DNA from 2 places in the Modestobacter sp. VKM Ac-2978 genome. Region 2 is predicted to be linked to the other one. Evidence: riboswitches for the same ligand, from Rfam matches in the RefSeq annotation. Region 2 holds a riboswitch; the other holds the start of a gene.
What was found. Region 2 has a riboswitch for cyclic di-AMP ahead of O2W53_RS23005 (hypothetical protein). Riboswitches for the same ligand answer to the same signal wherever they lie in the genome.
Positions count from the first base shown of each region.

Region 1: another riboswitch for cyclic di-AMP. It lies ahead of O2W53_RS08600 (C40 family peptidase); the one in region 2 lies ahead of O2W53_RS23005 (hypothetical protein).

Region 1 covers NZ_JAPVBP010000003.1:206,820-214,294, reverse strand. The annotation lists gene O2W53_RS08625 (aldo/keto reductase) at 1-871, shown strand, start outside; gene O2W53_RS08620 (hypothetical protein) at 914-1,432, shown strand; gene O2W53_RS08615 (pyridoxamine 5'-phosphate oxidase family protein) at 1,493-2,113, shown strand; gene O2W53_RS08610 (serine hydrolase domain-containing protein) at 2,118-3,446, opposite strand; gene O2W53_RS08605 (DUF3817 domain-containing protein) at 3,454-3,822, opposite strand; gene O2W53_RS08600 (C40 family peptidase) at 3,971-5,152, opposite strand; cyclic di-AMP (ydaO/yuaA leader) riboswitch at 5,169-5,324, opposite strand; gene O2W53_RS08595 (hypothetical protein) at 5,494-6,039, shown strand; gene O2W53_RS08590 (GNAT family N-acetyltransferase) at 6,044-6,496, shown strand; gene O2W53_RS08585 (phytoene desaturase family protein) at 6,493-7,475, shown strand, end outside.
Region 2 covers NZ_JAPVBP010000012.1:34,159-41,633, forward strand. The annotation lists gene O2W53_RS22985 (DUF3533 domain-containing protein) at 1-12, shown strand, start outside; gene O2W53_RS22990 (helix-turn-helix domain-containing protein) at 226-1,080, shown strand; gene O2W53_RS22995 (hypothetical protein) at 1,415-1,612, shown strand; gene O2W53_RS23000 (cytochrome P450) at 1,658-2,920, opposite strand; gene O2W53_RS23005 (hypothetical protein) at 3,388-4,326, opposite strand; cyclic di-AMP (ydaO/yuaA leader) riboswitch at 4,328-4,443, opposite strand; gene O2W53_RS23010 (threonine/serine ThrE exporter family protein) at 4,760-6,163, shown strand; gene O2W53_RS23015 (sugar ABC transporter substrate-binding protein) at 6,411-7,412, shown strand; gene O2W53_RS23020 (sugar ABC transporter ATP-binding protein) at 7,414-7,475, shown strand, end outside.

The DNA of each region.
Region 1 (7,475 bases), on a different contig from region 2:
CGACCTGCCCGCCGACCGCGCCCCCGCCGTCCTCCAGGCCCGCACCTCCGAGCTGCTCGACGCCGCGACCGCGCTGGGCATCGAGTACGTGGACACCGCGCGGTCCTACGGCCGCGCCGAGGAGTTCCTCGCCTCGTGGCTGAGCACCACCGGCGCCGCCCCGTTCGTGGCGAGCAAGTGGGGCTATCGCTACACCGCCGACTGGCGCCCGGACGCCACGGTGCACGAGGTCAAGGAGCACACGGAACCCGCCTTCGAGCGGCAGCTGGCCGAGACGACGGCGCTGCTCGGCCCGTGGCTGAAGCTGTACCAGGTGCACTCGCTGACCGCCGACAGCCCGCTGTGGACCGACCGGCCGCTGCAGCACCGACTGGCCCGGCTGCGCGCCGACGGCGTCGAGCTGGGCTTCTCCACCTCGGGGCCGGCCCAGGCCGACGCAGTCCGGCGCGGGCTGGAGCTGACCGTGGACGGCGCACCGCTGTTCACCAGCGTGCAGTCGACCTGGAACCTGCTGGAGCCCTCGGCCGGGCCGGCGCTGGCCGAGGCATCGGCCGCCGGGGCCCGGGTGGTCGTCAAGGAGGGCGTCGCCAACGGCCGGCTGACCGACCGGGGCACCGCGCCGGACTCCCCGCTGGCCGCTGCCGCGCGGGAGCGCGGCGTCGGGGTCGACGCCCTCGCCCTAGCCGCGGCGCTGGCCCAGCCGTGGTGCGAGGTCGTGCTCTCCGGCGCGGTGACCGTGGCGCAGCTGGAGAGCAACGCCGCCGCCCGCACCCTGGACCTGCCCGCGGCGGACCTGACGGCGGCGGGCTGGGTGCAACCCGAGGAGCCGGCGGAGTACTGGTCGGCCCGCAGCCGGCTCAGCTGGCGCTGACGGTCGTTTCGCCCGCCCGGCGGCCCGGGTAGGGCGGCGACCATGGCCACGCACACCCCGTTCGGGACGATCGGCAAGGGCAAGCGCGGGATCAGCACGCTGGGCTGGGTGCTCCGCGGGGCCGCCGCCGGCGCAGCGGGGACGACTGCGCTCAACGCCGTCACCTACCTGGACATGGTCGGCCGGGGCCGGGGCACCAGCTCCACCCCCGAGCAGACGGTCGAGGTGCTCGCGGAGAAGGCCCACGTGTCGATCCCGGGCGACGAGGAGACCCGGCAGAACCGGGTCCAGGGCCTCGGTCCGCTCACCGGGCTGGCGGCCGGCGTCGGGGTCGGGGTGCTCGCCGGGCTCGCCCGGGCGACCGGCTTCCGCTCCCAGCCCCTCGTCGGGACGGCGCTGACCACGATCGGCGTGCTGATCGGCACCAACGGCCCGATGACCGCGCTCGGGATCACCGACCCGCGCACCTGGTCGGCCACCGACTGGGTCAGCGACGTCGTCCCGCACCTGGCCTACGGCGTCGTCGTGAAGACGACGATGGACGCGTTCGACCTCCCCTGACGGCGGACCCGCCGGTTCGCGGTGGGCCTCGGGACAGGTCCGGTGGGCCAGACTGGCGCCGTGGACGAGATCACCACCGAGGCGGAGCTGCGCGAGCTGCTGGGTGAACCGGCGCCGCGCGCCGCCACCAAGGACCGCCCCTGCCTGGACGCGATCGACCGGGACTGGCTGGCCGCCTCACCGTTCTGCCTGGTGGCGACCTCGGCGGCCGACGGCAGCTGCGACGTCTCCCCGAAGGGCGACCCGCCCGGGTTCACCGTCGTCCTGGACGACCGGACGATCGCGCTGCCCGAGCGCGCTGGCAACCGTCGTGCCGACGGGTTCCGCAACATCCTGACCAACCCGCACGTCGGGCTGATCTACCTGGCGCCCGGCCGCAGCGACACCTTCCGGGTGCAGGGCCGGGCCCGCCTGGTGCGCGACGAGGACCTGCTGGACCGGATGCTCGTCCGCGGGCACCGGCCGCTGCTGGCCATGGTCGTGGAGATCGAGTCGGTCTTCTACCACTGCGCCAAGGCGTTCCTGCGGTCGCAGCTGTGGGACCCGGCGACCTGGGATCCCGGGGCGTTGCCCTCCCGGGCCCGGATCGCGCACGCCCAGGAGGCTGCCGCCACGCCACTGGCCGAGCTGGAGCAGTACTACGGCGAGCAGTACGCCGCCGGCCTCTACCCCCGGGGATGAGCGCCTAGGGCGCCGTCCAGCCGCGTTCGTCGACCCCGCCGGGCACGGGTGCCTCGGGGTCGTAGGGCGTACGGGTGAGCACGAACGTCGCCAGGTCCAGGTGGTCGGGAGCGATCCGCAGCGTCTCGCCCGCGTAGTAGCCGTCCAGCCCGACCCACGTGCCGTCCGCGCGGGGAGCGAACCGGCTCGCCCGGCCGGACCGGCCGGGCAGCGGCCCCAGGTGCAGCAGGCCACCGGACTGGGCGCGCAGCACCAGCGGAGCCGGCCCCCAGAACCAGACGCCGAGCGAGTCCAGCGGCAGCGGCGGCGGGGACGGCACCCAGGCGTCGACGATCCGGGGCTCGGCGGCCCGCAGGTCGGCCAGCAACCCGGGCACCAGCGGGTCGAGCCCACTGGTCGTGTTGGCCAGCATCACCGCTCCGACCTGCTCGGACCGGTCGACGAAGACCCCGGCGAGGAAGCCCGGCATCGAACCGCCGTGACCGATGAGGGTGTGCCCGTCGACCCGCAGCACCTGCACCCCCAGCCCGTACGCCGACCACCCGGGGGACGACGAGTCGATCCCGGCCGGCACGGTCATCTCCTCCAGCGTCGCCGGGGAGAGCACGTCGCCGGTGTCGCCGAGCAGGAAGGCGGCGAACCGGCCGAGGTCGGCCAGCGTCGCCCACAGCTGGCCGGCCGCGGCCATGACGCCGGCGTCGTGCTCGGGCTCGGGCAGCACGACGTCTGCCCACGGGTGCACCGCCGCACCCTGCGCCGCCCGACCGGTGGGCCGCGGGGTGGTGCGCTCCATGCCCAGCGGCAGCAGCACCTCGTCCCGGACCACCTCCACCCAGGAGCGCCCACGATGCCGGGCGACCAGCTCACCGAGCAGCCCGAACCCGAGGTTCGAGTAGTGGAACCGCCGGGCGCTGCCCAGGACGACGTCGTCGTCGGTCAGCCGGAGCTCGGCCAGCGACCCGCCGGGGACGCGCTCCCACCAGCCGCCGGGGCTCTCCGAGCTCGCGCCGGCGAGGTGGGCGAGCAGCTGGCCCACGGTGCGCTCCCCGAAGGGGGTGTCGGGGACGTGCTCCTCGAGCAGGTCGTCGAGCCCCAGGCGGCCCTCGTCGCGCAGCCGGAGCACGACCAGGGCCGTCACCGTCTTGCTGATCGAGCCCAGCCGGTACTGCACGTCGGTGTGCGGCTCGGCGACGTCGCCGCGACCGGCCGACCAGGCCAGCCCGCCGTCCCGGACGACGCCCGCGACCAGGCTGGGTGCCCGGCCGTCGCGCTGGACCCGGGCGGTGCGGGCCAGCAGGGTGCGGGCGGTGGCGGGCAGGACGGGGGTGACCATCGGGCGCTCAGCCGGCCCGGACCGGCGTGGTGGCGTCCACCGGCAGCCGGCCGGTACGCCGAGCCCAGCGCTCGAACCAGATGGTCACCAGTGGCGGGATGGAGGCGGCCAGCGCCAGCAGCCCGGTGGCCGGGGTCCAGCGGAGCACCCGCCACGCCAGCAGGGCGACGACGACGTAGGCCACGAACACCGCACCGTGGACCGGGCCGAAGACCTGCACGCCCAGCTCCGAGGCCTGCAGCACCCGCTTGACGAACATGCCGGCCAGCAGGAGCACCCAGGAGACGGCCTCGGCGATGGCGACGACGCGGAAGACGCGGGCGACCCTCGTGGGGTCGATCAGTGCGGCGGGCACGGTGCTCCTCGGGGTGGGCATGGCGTGGGCTGTACCTCATCGTGCCCGGCGGGACGGGGTGCCGGTGCGCGTACCCGGGTGATCGTCGCCACCGGGCCCGGACGCGCCGGTGCCCCGGCCGCCGTCAGGCGACCGGGGCACCGGCGGGTGTCGCGGGGTGGTGCAGCTGTCAGCCGGCGACCCGACGCATGGCGGTGATGGGGCCCATGGCGTCGATGCTGGCGACCTTGACCACGTCACCCGACGTCGGCGCGTGGACCATCTGGCCGTTGCCGATGTAGATGCCGATGTGGCTGACCGGGCTGTAGTAGGCGATGAGGTCGCCCGGCTGCAGCTCGCCGCGGGAGACCGCCCGACCCGACGCCGCCTGCTGCCGGCTGCTGCGGGGCAGGTTGACCCCGGCCGCGGCGTAGGAGTACTTCACCAGCCCGGAGCAGTCGTAGGAGTTCGGGCCGGTGGCGCCCCAGACGTAGGGCTTGCCGCGCTGGGCCATCGCGGTGCTCACCGCGGTGGCGGCAGCGCCGCTGCTGGCCACGACCGGCGCGGCCGGAGCCGGTGCCGGCGCCGCAGCGGCGGCCGGGGCGGGGGCGGCCGCACGGGCAGCGGGGGCCGTGCGCTCGTCGCGCGAGGCGGTCTGGGCGTTGGTGCGCTCCGCCGCCGCGGCGGCCTGGGCCTCGCGCTCGGCTGCGGCTGCCGCCGCTTCTGCGGCCGCGTGCTGCTCGGCCAGGATGCGGGCGCGCTCGCGCTCCTCGGCGGAGAGCCGGTCGTACTCGGCCTGGTACTCGGCGATCTGCTCGTTCAGGTCGGCCTGCTGGGCAGCGACCTCAGCGACCTGGGCCTCCGCGTCGGCAGCGGCCTTCTCGGCAGCGGCCTTCGCCTCGTCGGCGCTGACGGTGGCCTGCTGCGCGACCCCGAGCACCTCGTTGTTGTGCCCGGCGATGCTGTCCAGCGTGCCCATCCGGTCGAGCATCTCGTCGGCGGAGGAGCTGGTGAGCATGGCCTGCAGCGAGGAGAGCTGCTCACCGGTGAAGGCGCTGCGGGCGACCTGGCGCACGTGGTCACGGGCCTCGATCACGGCCGCCTCAGCGGCGACGAGCTCGGCGGCGGCAGCGTCCGAGGCGGCCTTCATGCTGGTCAGCACGTCGGTCGCTTCGTGCATCTTCTCGGTGACGACCTCGAGGTCGTGACCGCGGGCGGCGATGAGCTCGGCCGCCTCCTGCGAGGTGGTGGGTGTTTCAGGAGCCGCCAGGGCGGGCACCGGTGCGAGGGCGACGCCACCCGCGACGAACAGAGTGAGCAGGGCCCGTCGGCCGTTGCGGCCACGACGGACAGAGATGTGCGAACTCGCCATGTTCGGCGGGTGTGTCCTTTCTTCCACCTGCCGCCTACCGAGTTAGCTGACGGGTTCGGGCGGGAAGACGCCCGGCTCCTCGGGCCCGCGAGCGGGCCGTGCGGAGCTTCACCCCAGTGCTGCGGTGGGTCCCCGGTCCACGAGCCCGCGAGTGTTGCGGCGAGCCGTGTGGTTCGGCGGCGGTCCTGTCGGTGGTCACCCGGGTGGGCGACTGCGCTGCCCGTCAGGACCGCTGGTGACCGTACGTGCGTTATGTGCTCGTGACAAACGACTGGGGTCAATTTGTGGAAATCCCCGGGCGTGTGCTCCAACACGCTCACCGAGCGTGACAGGCTCGCCGCGTGAAGGGCCTGGCACAGCGGGAGTTCTGCCTCGTACTGCTCCGCCGCATGGCCGACACGCGACCCGACCTGGTCGCCGAGGCGTTGCCCAGACTCGGCGCCGACCGGGCCGAGGCGCGTGCCGCGCACCGTCGTTGGCGCGCGCTCCATCACACAGAGCGAGCACCGCGCGGGCTCGTGCTGCGCGCTGCCGTGCTCGGTCCACCCGCCGATCAGGAGGACCGCCGGTTCGGTGACGTCGACCTCGTCGTCCGGCGGTGGCCGCTGCCGCTGTGGCCGCACCTGCGGTGGGAGGTGCTGGGCGGCCCGGACGGCGCGGTGCTCCACGAGCAGCTGGTCCGCGCGCCCGGTTCCGCGGTGCCGGCCGCCGCACCGGGGGCCCTGCGCGTCTGGGAGCACGTGGTGGACGACGTCGTGACCCTGCCCGGCGCGGCCGCGGTGGACCCCGGCGTCCCGAGTCACTTCGAGGTGCACCTCCCCGGCCGGGTGCGGGCCCGGTTCGCCTGGGGGCTGCTGCAGCGGGTGGACGACGGCGCGCCAGGATGACCTGGTGCCGACCCTCTCCGCCGCCTCGTGGGACGACCCGGACGTCGCCGCGCTGACCGCCGCCCAGCAGGTCGAGCTGCGGGCCCGCTACGGCGGTGCCAGCGAGCCGGGGGTGCCGCCGTCCGCCGCCGACGTCGCCGTCGTCCTCCTCGCCCGGGACGACGACGGCACGCCGATCGGCTGCGGCGCGCTGCGGCCCCTCGGGGACGGCACCGCCGAGCTCAAGCGGATGTACGTCGTCCCGGCGGCCCGCGGTCGCGGCGTCTCCCGGCTGCTGCTCACCGGGCTGGAGGCGGAGGCGGTGGGTCGGGGCTGGACCACCGTGCTGCTGGAGACCGGGCCGCGCCAGCCCGAGGCGATCGGGCTGTACACCGCGGCCGGCTACCGGCCGGTCCCGGCGTTCGGGCACTACGTGGACGACCCGTTCTCGCTCTGCTTCGCCCGGGAGCTGGCGTGAGCACCGCAGCCCGGTACGACGCCGTCGTGGTGGGCGGCGGCCACAACGGGCTGGTCGCCGCCGCCTACCTGGCCCGCGCGGGCTGGTCGGTGCTCGTGCTGGAGCGGCGGGCCGTGCTCGGCGGCGCCGCGGTCAGCGAGCAGGTCTTCCCGGGCGTCGACGTCCGGCTGTCGGCCTACTCCTACCTGGTCAGCCTGCTGCCCGACCGGGTCGTCACCGACCTGGCGCTGCCGATCACCCTGCTGGACCGGGCGGTCGCCTCCTACACCCCGCTGCGCCGCGGCGGTGCGGCCACCGGGCTGCTGGTCGAGCGGGACGAGGGGCCGGAGACGGCGGCCTCCTTCCGCGCCCTCACCGGCTCGGACGCCGAGTTCGCCGGCTGGCAGCGGTTCTACGGCCGACTGACCACCCTCGCCGAGGACCTGGCCCCCACCCTGACCGGACCGCTGCCCAGCGAGGCGGCGGTCACCGCGCGCCTGCGGGACCCAGCGATCTGGCGCTACCTGCGGGAACGGCCGCTGGCCGACGTCGTCGCTGACCACCTGACCGACGACGAGGTCCGGGGCATCGCGCTCACCGACGGGCTGATCGGCACCTTCGCCGACGTGCACGCCGCCGACGGGCTGGCCGGCCGGTGCTTCCTGTACCACCTCATCGGCAACGGCACCGGCCGCTGGCGGGTGCCGGTCGGTGGGATGGGTGCGGTCAGCGGCGCGCTGGCCGACGCAGCCCGGGCGCGCGGTGCCGCACTGCTCACCCGCGCCGAGGTCACCGCGGTCGAGACCCGGGCCGACGGCGTCACCGTGCACTGGACCGACGCCGACGGGACGGCGCACGCGGCCGACGCCGGGCACCTGGTCAGCGGCGCGGCCCCGGCCGTGCTCGACGAGCTGCTGGGCGCCGCCCCGGCGCCGCGGCCGTCGGGGTCGCAGCTGAAGGTCAACATGGTGCTGCGCCGGCTGCCCGGGCTGCGGTCCGG
Region 2 (7,475 bases):
GGGGCGCGCTGAGGACGACGGGCTGGACGGCGATCCGCCGTCCAGCCCAGGCCGGGTCCGGGACGGGGTGGCACGGAGGCAACTCCTGGCACCCGCTGCTGCTGCGCGGTCGCCGGCCACGGAGCTGGGGATCGCCGACGTGGTCATCGGTACGAACGCCGATGACCTGCGGGGGCGGCAGCCGACGGACACCATCGGTTCAGGTCTTGAGGGCACACTCCGGCTGTGGACCGTCATGAGTTCGGTGCAGCAGTGCGCCACCTGCGGGAGAGCACGGACCCTGTGGCTGTCGGGCTGCCGGTGGGCGGGCGGCGGGTCCCCGGGTTGCGGCGGGAGGAGCTCGGTGAGCTCGCCGGCATGTCCGCGGACTACGTCCGCCGACTGGAGCAGGGGCGGAGTCATCCCTCGGCCGGTGTGGTGCGGGCCATCGCCCGGGCCCTGCACGCCGGACGGGCGGACTACGAGCGGCTCTCGGCGCTGGCCGGGTACGCCGCCGCGGACGGGCAGGTGCCGACCGACCTCGGCCCGGGCGCGACGCGACTGCTGGAGCGGTTCGCCGACACCCCGATGATCGTCACCGATGCAGCGATGAACGTCGTCGCGGTCAACAGCGGGTTCCTGGCCCTGGAGCACTGGGACCTCACCGGGGACCGCTGGGAGTGGAACGTGGCCTGGCGCATCTTCTGCCACCCGTTCGCTGCCTTCCAGCAGTCCGACGCCGACGCGACCAGTCACGAGAGGATCCAGGCGGCCCAGCTGAGAGCCGCGCTGTTGCGGTACCCCGGCGATGCGTCGCTCGCGGACCTGGTCGACGAGATGCGGACCCGGAGCCGGCGGTTCGACACGCTGTGGCGGGCACCGCGACCGGTGGAGGCCTACGAGAGCAGCGCGACGTTCACCCAGTCCGACGGGGACTCCGTCTCGCTCGTCGGGAACCTGATCGCCATCCCCGGTGACGACCTGTCGGCCGTCCTGCTGACCGCGGCGCCGGGTTCGCGTGACGAGGCCCGACTGGCGGAGGTGCTCAGTGCCGCCGATGGGCAGGCGGTCATCAAGGTGGGCCAGTCCGGCCCGGGCTGATCGCGCCGGGACCAGCGACGTCGGGTGACGTCTCAACGCTCGTGAGCCTGGTCCGCGACGGTGGCAAGGTCGTCAGCACCACCGGAGACCTGCAGGTCGAGGTCACCCGCCGCATCCCGCTGACCGAACTGCCCGCGCTGCACGCCGAAGCCGCCGCCGGCCCATCGAGGGCAAGGTCGTCGTCGAGCCGGCCTGAGCCCGCGCCACTGCCCGTGCTCTTGTGCTTCCCGGGCCGTCGGGCTGGGGGCTGGGTGTGGTCGACTGGAGTTGCTGCCTCGCGTGCCGATGTGGCTGGTGTCCCCTGCGGGACGTACACCGATGAGGGGATGTGGACATGGAGCACCTGCGCCGATTGCAGATCGAGCGGCCCGTGGTCTTCTGGGTCGTCATGCTGGCGGGCTTCTTCGTGGCCTTCCAGCTGCTGTTGTTCGTGGCGGCGCTGCTGCTGGGTCCGTTCGGGCTGCCGGCCTGGGCGCCCATCGCGGTGGTGCTGGCCGGTCTGGTCTTCGTCGCGCGACGGCAGCAGCGCTGACCCGACCGCCGGGCCGGGACGACGTGCCCGGCCGGGCGGCTGCGGTCAGAAGGAGACCGGGAGCTCCTCGACGCCGTGGACGAAGGACAGCCCGCGCCAGGGGAGCTGCTCCTCGGGAACGGCGAGCGCGAGGTCCGGGAAGCGGCGGAACAGCGCCGGGAGCGCGATGCGGAGTTCCAGGCGCGCGAGTTCAGCGCCGACGCAGCGGTGCACCCCGTGGCCGAACGCCAGGTGACCGCCGGCGGGGGACCGGGTCGGCTGGAACTGGTCGGGCTGCGGGCCGGCCCAGGCCGGGTCGCGGTCGGCCCCGCTGAGGGAGACGGCGACGAGGTCGCCCTGCTGGATCGGGCAGCCGGCCAGCTCCAGGTCCTGCTTGGCGAACCGCGGGAAGGCCACCTGGACCACCGACAGGTAGCGCAGCAGCTCCTCCACCAGGCCGTCGATCTCGGCCGGTGAGCCCCCTCGGACGATGGCGGCATGGGCGGGGTCGCGCAGCAGCACCATGGTGCCCAGGGAGATGGAGCTGGCGGTGGTCTCGTACCCGCCGGTGACGATCCCGTCGACGAGGCCCGCGAGGTCGTCGTCGGAGATGCCGTCGCCCTCGGCCAGGAGGATCCGCCCGATCAAGCCGTCCCCGGGCGCCGTCCGCTGCCGCGCCACCACGTCGAGGAGGATCCGCTTCTGCTCCGACACCGCACCGAGCGCCGCGGCCACACCCCCCGTGGCGTCGAAGCGCTGGGTGCCCAGCCGGACGAAGGCCTCGTGGTCGGCGTCGTCCAGCCCCAGCAGCCCGCAGATCACGTCCATCGGGACCCGCCAGGAGACGTGCTCGGCCAGGTCTGCCGGCGATCCGGCGGCGGCGAGCTCGTCCAGCCGGCGGGTGACGATCGCCTCGACCGTGGGCTCCAGCCGGTCCAGCCGGCGCCGGGTGAACTCCGGGGCCACGAGCTTGCGCAGCCGGGTGTGCAGCGGCGGGTCGGTGAAACCGAGGCCGCCGACGTCTGCTGTCGACCCCGGTCCGGCGTCGCCGAACAGGTGCCGGATGTCGTTGCTGTAGGAGTCGCGGTCGGCGAGGACGGCGCGGGCCTGCTCGTAACCGGTGACCAGGTGCGCCGCGAGACCCATGGGCAGGTCGAGCCGCTCCACCGGACAGCGGGCGCGCAGCTCGGCGAGCTCCGGCACCGGGTCCACCCCGCGCCGCAGCAGGGGCAGTCGAGCGCTCTCCGGGAAGAAGGTCAGCTCGGTGAGGTCGATGCCCTTCTTGCGGATCCGTCGCTCCACGATGCGGCCGAGCCACGCCTGGGCCACGGCCCGCGCGCTGCGCTGGCGCCGCGGCCACCCGCCCGACCTCCGCGTCACCGGTCGGGCGGCCAGGGCGGCGGTCCGCCGCACGCGGCGACGCCTGGACCCGGGTGGTGTTGAGAAGTCGGTCGTGGACATGATCCCTCGTCGTCATCCGGGCACCGGCGCGACGTCGAGCCACGCCGAGCCCACCGGGGGAGCGACACCCGACCGGCGCCGGGTGCTGATCGTGCGACGTCCGCCGTGCGACGACGTCGTGGGACCTGGATCGGATCACGGGCCTCGCGCGGTCGCCGTCGACTGTGCCCGCACCGTGGCGGGCCATCCGTGGCGGTGGGCTCTGCCCCGACCATCCCACGCGGACGGTCGGACACCGTCGGCGGCCCTCGGCGGCGGAGACGCACCGTGCCCCCCTGCCCGCGGTACGGGCAGGGGGGCACGGTGTCCGCCCTGGTGGAGCGAGGCCGGGCGGGTCAGCCCGCCTGGTAGTTCACGTGCGGGTGGTCCATGTGGTTGGCCGTGGCGCTGCCGCGATCGGCCATGGGGCTCCACGAGCCGGTCGGCGACATGAGGATGCGCTGCTGCCAGATGATGTAGTCCACGCCGAGGGCGTCCCAGTTGGCGATGTGGTACTCGACGATCGCGTTCCCGAGCGCGGTGTCGGACATGACCATGTAGTCCAGGGCCAGCCCGGAGGGGTGGCCGTTCGGGTCGGTCGCGCTGCCGCGCGTCCCACCGATGGTGATGCCGGCGGCGCCGGGGACGTCGCGCACGACGGCGTCCGCGGCGGCCGCGGCCCGCGGCTGCACGGGCCCGGCGGTGTTGGTGATGTGGGCGGCCGCCGTGGACTGCGAGGCGACGGCCACCACCGGAGCCGGAGCCGGTGTCGGGGCGGGAGTCGGTGCCGGGGCGGGTGCCGGGGCGGGAGCCGGTGCGGGAGCCGGTGCCGGGGCGGGAGCCGGGGCGGGAGCCGGTGCGGGGGCAGGTGCCGGGGCGGGTGCGGGTGCCGGGGCGGGAGCCGGTGCCGGGGCGGGTGCGGGTGCCGGGGCGGGCGCCGGGACCGGCGCCGGAGCAGCAGCAGGTGCCGGTGCTGCGTCCTCGGCGCCGAGGAGGAACCGCACCTGCCCCGGGGTGAGCGCCGCGCGGTCCTCGCCGAAGGCGCCGATGTTGCGCTGGTAGAGGTCCCGCCAGGACTGCCCGTGGGCCCCCGCGAGCGCGGCGAACGGGTCGCCCTGCTCGGCGGTGTGCCGGTCTTCCTGGGTCGCGGTGACCGAGGGCGCCGGGCTGGTGGTGTGGGCCTGCGCCGGGGAGCTGAGGACGCCCAGCGTGACGACGGAGACGCCGGCCACGACGGGGAGGCCGACGAGGACGTCCCGCGTGCGGACGAAGCGAGACGAGCTGTTCTTGGGCATGGTGATCTCCGATCACCGCCTGAGGGGTTAGCTGTCGGGTTCGGGCGATCGGTGCCCGGCCGGCGATGCCGGCTTCACCCCGAGGCGCGCCATCCGATGGATCGGCGCGCCGTGTGCGGTGGGTTCCCCACCCCTGCCCTGAAGGTCCTGGATGGCGGCCGGCAGGCAGGGTTGGGCGGACCGGCGCCACGCCCACGAAGTCGGCGTGACCGGAACGTTATGTACCCGCAATGGGGCTGTCTTCGTGACGGTCGTCACGCCATCGGCGTGCCGTCGGCGGCACGCCGTCCGGTGGCGGGACGCGCCGGCCGACTCGCCGCCGTAGTGCCGGACAGCGGGCCCGGGGCGCCGTCCGCGCGAGAGTGGGGAAGGCCACGACCCGCTCGTGGTCGGCAGCCGTGACTTCACGTCGACGCTCCGTAGCCTGCAGGGGATGAACCCCACGACCCGGAACCGCAGCCGGCGGTTCCCCCGCCTGCCGGACCGGGCGCGCAAGGCGATCTCCGGGTCCGGGCCGCCGACGGCACCGCTGGCGCTGCGCGCCCAGCCCAGCCGGGTCGACGCGGACACCGCGCGCTCGGCGCTCGGCCTCGCCTTGCGCATCGGGGAGTCGATGCTGGCGGTCGGGGCCTCGGCGGCCGACGTGACCGCCACCGTGCTGCGCGTGGCCGCGGGCTACGGGCTGACCGACTGCCAGGTCGACATCACGTTCACCTCGCTGACGATCAGCTACGACCCGGACGACGTCCCACCGCTCATGCTGATGCGGATCGTGCGCCCGCGGGGGCTGGACTACACCCGGCTCCAGGGCATCACCGACCTGGCGGCGGAGATCAAGACAGCCGGCCTGGGCCTGGAGGAGGCGCACCGTCAGCTGGACGACGTGCTGTCGGCGCCGCACCCCTACCGCCGCTCGATCCACGCGCTCGGCTGGTCGGGTGTGGCCGGTTGCGTCGCCTTCCTGCTCGGCGGGGACTGGCTGGTGGCGCTGGTCGCGGCGCTCACCACGGCCGCCATCGAGCAGACGATGCGAGCCCTCGACCGGCGTGGGCTGCCGATGTTCTTCCAGCAGGCACTCGGCGCCGCGGTGGCCACCGGAGCGGCCGTCCTCCTCATCGTCTCCGAGGTCGAGGTCCGCACCTCGCTGGTGGTCGCCGCAGGGATCGTGGTGCTCCTGGCCGGCCTCTCCTTCGTGGGTGCGGCCGAGGACGCGATCAACGGCTTCCCGGTCACCGCCGCGGCGCGCGCCTTCGAGGTGCTCACCTTGACGACCGGCATCGTCGTCGGCATCGCCGCCGTGCTGGACCTGGCGCAGCGGGCGGGTGTCCCGCTGCGCGTGACCGACCCGTCGATGTACACCGTGCCGTTCGCCGTGGCGCTGGCCGCAGCCGCCGGGATGGCGGGGTCCTGGGCCCTCGCGTCCCATGCCCGCCCGCACGCCGTCGGGGTCGCCACGGTGGCCGGCGCGCTGGCCTGGACGACGTCGTCGGCGACCGCGGCGTTCGGGGCCGGCCCCGCGGTGGCGAGCGGGACGGCGGCTGTGGTCGTCGGCTTCTGCGGTGCGGCGCTGACCGATCGGCTCCGGTTCCCGCCCCTGCTCGTCGCGGTCTGCGGCATCGTGCCGCTGCTGCCCGGGCTCACGATCTACCGCGGCCTCTTCGCGATCGTCGTGGAGGCGGACGTGCCGGGCGGGGTGGACGAGCTAGTGGGGGCCGCGGCCATCGGCCTGGCCCTCGCCGCCGGCATCGTGCTGGGCAGGTACCTCGGCCAGCCGCTGGGCAGCAGCCGCGACCGGTTCGACCGGCGGGTGCGGCGCCGCGCGACCAGCTCCGACTGAGATCGGCCTGCTGACCGAGGGGTCCAGGCCGGGCTGCCCGGGCGGGTGCGCGAAACGGCGAGATCGGGTGCACGCGGTGGTCGTCGGCCACCGCGGATCGGACCGAGGGTCTACCGAACAGCTCACCGCCGCCGGGTGATGCCGTCAGCGGAGCTCGCTCCGGTCACCACCCCCGCGGGACCAGTCCCGGGGTGGCCGGGCTCCGTCCGGTCCTGACGCCGTCCCCTCTGCAGAGAACGAGGCCCTCATGTCCGCACGCCGTCATCGAGCCACCGCCGCCGTCGTCGCGCCGCTCGCGGTGACCCTGGCGCTGACCGGTTGCAGCACCACGAGTGAGAGCGGCACCGCCGCGGCCACCCCTGCGGGCGGCGACACCGAGGTCGACAAGATCCTCTTCGACTTCCCCTTCACCTCGCTGCCCATCTACTCGGTGCTCAGCCAGCAGATGCAGGACTACGCCGAGGAGCAGGGCGTCACCGTCGAGTTCACCAACGACAACAGCGACCTGTCGACCCAGGTGTCGAACTTGACCACCTACCTCAACAGCGACGTGGACGCGGTGGTGTCCTTCCCGATGGACCCGGCCAGCATCGACTCGATCGCCCAGCAGTACCTGGACGCCGGCAAGTACTGGGTCACCTACGGCGGCGACCTGGAGAACCAGAGCAGCACGCTGCAGTTCAGCTTCACCGAGTCCGGGCGGATGCTCGGGGAGGACGCCGGCCGGTGGGCGCAGGAGAACCTCGGCGAGCCCCCCACGGTGCTGGTGCTGGAGGACCAGCTGACCCAGATCGGGCAGGAGCGGACCAACGGGATCCTCGAGGGACTGCGCAACGCCGCTCCCGATGCCGAGATCGTCGCCCAGCAGCAGGCGGTGACCCCGCAGGAGGCGCTGACGGTCACCAACTCGGTGCTGGCCGCGAACCCCGACGTCGACATGGTGCTGGCGGCCGTCGGTGACGCCGCCCAGGGCGCCTACCAGGCGCTGCTGTCCTCCGGCCGGGCCGCGGACGACCCGGAGACCTACGTCGGCGGGCTCGACGGCAACCTCTCCCTGTTCCAGGCGATGCAGGAAGGCGACTTCGTGCGCGGCGTGGTGACCGTCAAGTCCGAGGACATCGTGAAGGCGACCATCGACATCCCGCTCGCCCTGGGCCGCGGGGAGGAGCCGGAGACCGACGTCCCGGTGTACCTGGTCACCCCGGACAGCCCCGACCTGCAGGAGTACGTCACCGCCTTCGGCGGCTGACATGACCGTCTCCGTCCGTGGCCTCACCAAGAGGTACGGCCCGACCCTGGCGCTCGACGACGT